2 regions of the Sphaerisporangium sp. B11E5 genome follow, and region 2 is predicted to be linked to the other one. Evidence: predicted binding sites of a transcription regulator. Region 2 holds the regulator's gene; the other holds the start of a gene.
The links. Region 2 encodes LexA, which represses DNA repair genes until DNA is damaged. Its sites were predicted from a motif close to TCGAACANNTGTTCGA; they were not measured.
Positions count from the first base shown of each region.

Region 1 (2,467 bases), on a different contig from region 2:
ACAGGAACTCCTCCCACAGCCGTGCGGCGGCGGGGTGCGGGGCGTCCTTGTTGATGGCCTGGGCGTAGAACTGGGCGTACTTGCCGTCGGTGGGGACGGCGACCTTCCAGTCGACGCCCTTGCTGACGAACTCCTCGGTGTAACCGGCGTTGAGGTAGTCCCAGTCGATGCTGATCGGGGTCTCGCCGCTCTGCACGGTGGCCGGGGTCGACTCGACGGGGTTGAAGTTGCCCGCGTCCTTGAGCTTCTTGAAGAAGTCGATGCCGGGCTGGATGTCGTCGAACGAGCCGCCGTTGGCGAGCGACGCGGCGTACACGCCCGCGAACGCGGCCCCCGCCTTGGTCGGGTTGCCGTTCAGCGCGACCTTGCCCTTGTACTCGGGCTTGAGCAGGTCGGCGAACGTCTGCGGGCAGTTCTCCACCTTCTTGGCGTCGCAGCCGATGGAGATGTAGCCGCCGTAGTCGTTGTACCAGGCGCCGTTCGCGTCCTTCTGGCCCTCGGGGATCTTGTCCCAGCTCTGCACCTTGTACGGCGCGAACAGGCCCTCGGCGGCGCCGCTCAGCGCGAAGGCGGTCCCCAGGTCGAGGACGTCGGGGGCGCGGTCCTGGCCCTTGCGGGTCTTGACGGCGTTGATCTCGTCCTGGCTGGACCCGTCGGGGTTCTCACTGTTGACCTTGATGCCATATTTCGTGGAGAACGCCGAGATGATTTCGCCATAGTTGGCCCAGTTCGGCGGAAGGGCGATGACGTTGAGCTGCCCCTCCTTCTTGGCCGCTTCGACCAGTTTGTCCATGCCGCCGAAGTCGGCCGCCGAGGTGGCGGTCCTGCCCGCGCTCGCGGCGGAGTCACCGCCGGAGCCGGCGGTCGGCGCGGCGCCACAGGCGGCGCCAAGAGAAGCGGCGACGGTAAGGACGGCCGCCAGGCCGGCCATACGCGTACGAGAAGAATGCACGTTTAGCTCCCGCTATCAGAGGTGTGAGGGGAAGCTACGCCGTCTCGGACAATAAACAGTGACTTGTCCGCTGCGTCCGGGTGTAGTGGTGTGAACGAACAATGATGTGATCGTCACGGTCAAGTCCACACGATCACCAGGCACGTCGCGCGACACGCCCGGCTCGTATGGATTTGCCGTATGGCCGCTGGGAACGTATGTTCGAACCAGCACCGCCCGTCTTCCCCCGGGTGCTCCACAGTTCCAAGGACCCAGGGAGAAGATCCGCCTTGAGCAGAATCTACGGCGATCCCATCGAGGTGTGGACGCGGGAGGATGAGCCTGCCCGCTTCGTCTGGCGGGATCGGCTGTACGTCGTGCGCCGCGTGCTCGACCACTGGGTGACCTCCCGCGAATGGTGGAAGATCGCCGAGAGCGACCCGGGCGAGCGGCGTTTCTGGCGGGTCGAGGCCAGCCCCGGCGGCCAGGCCGGCACCTACGAGCTGCGCTACGACACCGCGAGCGAAGGCTGGCTGCTGCTGAGGGCGTGGGACTGATGTTCGCCCACCTGCACGTCGCCTCCGCGTACTCGCTGCGGTACGGCTCGGCGTTCCCCGACGCCCTGGTGGCCCGCGCGGCCGAGCGCGGCATGGACGTGCTCGCGCTGACCGACCGCGACGGCATGTACGGCACGGTCAAGCACGTCCAGGCGTGCGCCGCGGCGGGCGTCGCCCCCATAGTGGGCGTCGACTTCGCGCTGGACCGCCCCGGCGACGACGCCTGCCGGGTCACCGTGCTCGCCCGGTCGGACGGCTGGGCACACCTGTGCCGCCTCACCACCGAGGCCCACCAGGCGGGGGAGCGCGGCGAGCCGTACGTGACCCGTGCCATGATCGCCCGGCACGCCGCCGGGCTGGTGGTGCTGCTCGGGCCGAGGTCCGACACCGGGCAGGCGGTCGCCGTGCGCCACGACCAGCGGGCCCGCGACCTGCTCGCGGCGTGGCGGGCCGCCGTCCCCGGCGTCGTGGTGGAGGTGGTCGACCACTACGGGCAGCGGGACATGGGGGTCGCGCGCCGCATGCTGGCCCTGGCCAAGGTGGCCGGCGTGCCGGCCGTGCTGACCAACGCGGTGCGCCACCTGGACCCCGGCGACTACCGGGTGGGCGACGTGCTGGACGCGGCGCGCAAGCTCGTGCCGCTGCACCCCCGCCATCTGGAGCACTCCGCCGCGCACGCCTACCTCAAGGACGGCAGGGAGATGGCGCTGATGGCGTCGCGCCTCTGCGGCGACGCCGGAGGGGAACTGCTCGCCGCCACCCGCCGGGTCGCCGAGCGTTGCGTGCTCGACCCGCTGGAGGTCCTCGCGCTGGTCGGCGACCCGCAGCGGCTGCACCTTCCCGAGGTGGACGGCGATCCCGTGCCGCTGTTGCGCCGCCGCTGCGAGGAGGGCCTGCTCCACCGCGGCATGGAACGCTCCAGCGAGGCCCGCCGGCGCCTGGAGGACGAGCTGGCCGTCATCGAGCGCAAGCGGCTGTC
Region 1 is NZ_JBDPMD010000027.1:3,958-6,424, forward strand. Features, by position in the region: gene ABGB17_RS22960 (ABC transporter substrate-binding protein) at 1-931, opposite strand, end outside; gene ABGB17_RS22965 (DUF6504 family protein) at 1,222-1,488, shown strand; gene dnaE (DNA polymerase III subunit alpha) at 1,488-2,467, shown strand, end outside.
Region 1: the regulator LexA is predicted to act here: its motif matches at 1,142-1,157, upstream of ABGB17_RS22965 (DUF6504 family protein).

Region 2 (2,467 bases):
ACCGTCAGGCCGGTTCCGCCCGGCCGGCCGCCCTGGCGTCCCGCGCGGCCCGAAGCTGCTCGATCTCCGCCTCGAAGTCGGCGAGCGTCTCGAAGCCGCGGTACACCGAGGCGAACCGCAGGTACGCCACCTCGTCCAGGTCGCGCAGCGGCCCGAGGATGGCGAGGCCCACCTGGTGGGCCGGGATCTCGGCCGTCCCGGTGGCCCGGATGCTCTCCTCGACCCGCTGGCCGAGCTGGGCCAGGGAGTCCTCGCTGACCGGCCTGCCCTGGCAGGCCCGCCGCACTCCGGCGATCACCTTGTCCCGGGAGAACGCCTCGGTCACCCCGCTGCGCTTGCTGACCATCAGCAGCACCGTCTCCTGCGTGGTGAACCGGCGTCCGCACTCGGGGCAGGTGCGCCGGCGGCGGATCGCCGCGCCGTCCTCGGTGGAACGGCTGTCGATGACCCGGGTGTCCGGATGACGACAGAACGGACAGTGCACGTGCCACCTCCCCCGCCCACGCGGAACAGGCCGGCGCACATTCCGGTGACTACCCGGTGCGCCGACGGAAACACAACCTATGGTGAACCACATCGGTGTAACTACTAGATGTTGTGGTCCAACCGTAGGAGTGCCGCAGCATGAACGCAAGTCGAAGCGACCCCTACGCCCGGACCACCCCGCCCATCAGCGACAACGGCATCAGGAGCGGCGTGTCGCACCACTGTGCCCCAGTGGCACCCCTTGCCCCACAAGGCACCACCCGTACGCCGCCGGAAGCCGCTCCGCACCGGTGCAGAACCTTACGGAGGGGCGCCGCGTGTGATCGACTTCGACACCCGCCAGGCATAAGATCGCAGAAGTCGAACACGAGAGCGATCGAACTCCCGTACGATGGCGGACACGATAATGCCCGCTCAGGGGCATGATTCTCGAACATGTGTTTGATGACGATCTTGAACGGAGCTATTGTCGCCGTGTGGGCGGCATGCAGGCATGGCAGGCACACCGGCGGCCGGGCTGGGCGGGCGCCACGGACCGAGCGCCTCACCGGCGCCCGGTGAGGAGGAGTTCATGAGCGAGCAGGGCGAGACCGGCGCGGTCGCCAGTGATCTGGCGGTGCGAAGGCGTGACGAGCTCGGGCTCACCCCGAGGCAGCGCAAGATCCTTGAGGTGATCCGCGACTCGGTGCAGCAGCGGGGCTATCCGCCGTCCATGCGCGAGATCGGCGAGGCCGTCCAGCTGACCAGCACCTCCAGCGTGTCCCACCAGCTCACCGCGCTCCAGCGCAAGGGATACCTCCGCCGCGACCCCCACCGGCCGCGTGCCCTGGAGGTCCGCCTGCCCGGTGAGCCCGCCCTCTGGGTGGACCCTGTGGACGGCGAGGAGGAGTCGCTGGTCAGCAGGCCCACCGCGGCGTTCGTCCCGCTGGTCGGCCGCATCGCCGCCGGTGGCCCCATCCTGGCCGAGGAGCGCGTCGAGGACGTCTTCGCGCTGCCCAAGCAGCTCGTGGGCGAGGGCACGCTGTTCCTGCTCCAGGTCGCCGGCGACTCCATGATCGAGGCCGCCATCGCGGACGGCGACTGGGTCGTGGTGCGCCAGCAGCCGGTCGCCGACAACGGCGACATCGTCGCCGCCATGATCGACGGCGAGGCCACCGTGAAGACCTTCAAGCGCAAGGACGGCCACGTCTGGCTGGTGCCGCAGAACCCCGTCTACGACCCCATCCCCGGCGACGAGGCCACCATCCTCGGCAAGGTCACCGCCGTCCTGCGCAAGCTCTGACCCCGTCCCGTCCGGCCGCCAGGTGCCGGGTCAGCGATCGCTGACCCGGCTCTTCGGGTGTCTTCGCACCGCGTCAGGGGACGATGTTCACCAGCTTCGGCGCCCGCACGATCACCTTGCGGGGGGCGCCGTCCAGGTACGTCCGCACCTTCTCCGAGGCCAGGGCCAGCTCCTCCAGCGCGGCGCCGGAGATGTCCGGAGAGACCTCCAGGCGGTCGCGGACCTTGCCGGCGACCTGCACGACGCAGGTGACGGACTCCTGCACCAGCAGGGCAGGGTCGGCCGTCGGCCAGCCGGCGTGCGCGACGGTCGGGCCGTGGCCCAGGCGCTCCCAGCCCCCCTCGGCGCAGTACGGGGCGACCAGGGACAGCAGCACCGCCAGGGTCTCGGCGGCCTCGCGGACCGCCGGGTCGGCGGCACCGGGGCCGGTGTCGATGGCGCGGCGCGCGGCGGTGGTCAGCTCCATGGTGCGGGCGACCGCCACGTTGAACTTGTGCGCCTCGACCAGGCGGGTCACCTCGTCGATGGTGCGGTGGGTGACCTTGCGCAGCTCGGCGTCGCCCGTCGAGAAGTCGGCCCCGGGCGCGGACGCGGCGCCGGCCTCGGCCATCACGCGGAACGCCCGGCTCAGGAACTTCTGCGACGCCGCGGCCGAGACGTCCGCCCAGTCGATGTCGTCCTCGGGCGGGCCGGCGAACA
Region 2 is NZ_JBDPMD010000049.1:25,471-27,937, forward strand. Features, by position in the region: gene nrdR (transcriptional regulator NrdR) at 5-484, opposite strand; gene lexA (transcriptional repressor LexA) at 1,058-1,768, shown strand; gene leuS (leucine--tRNA ligase) at 1,842-2,467, opposite strand, start outside.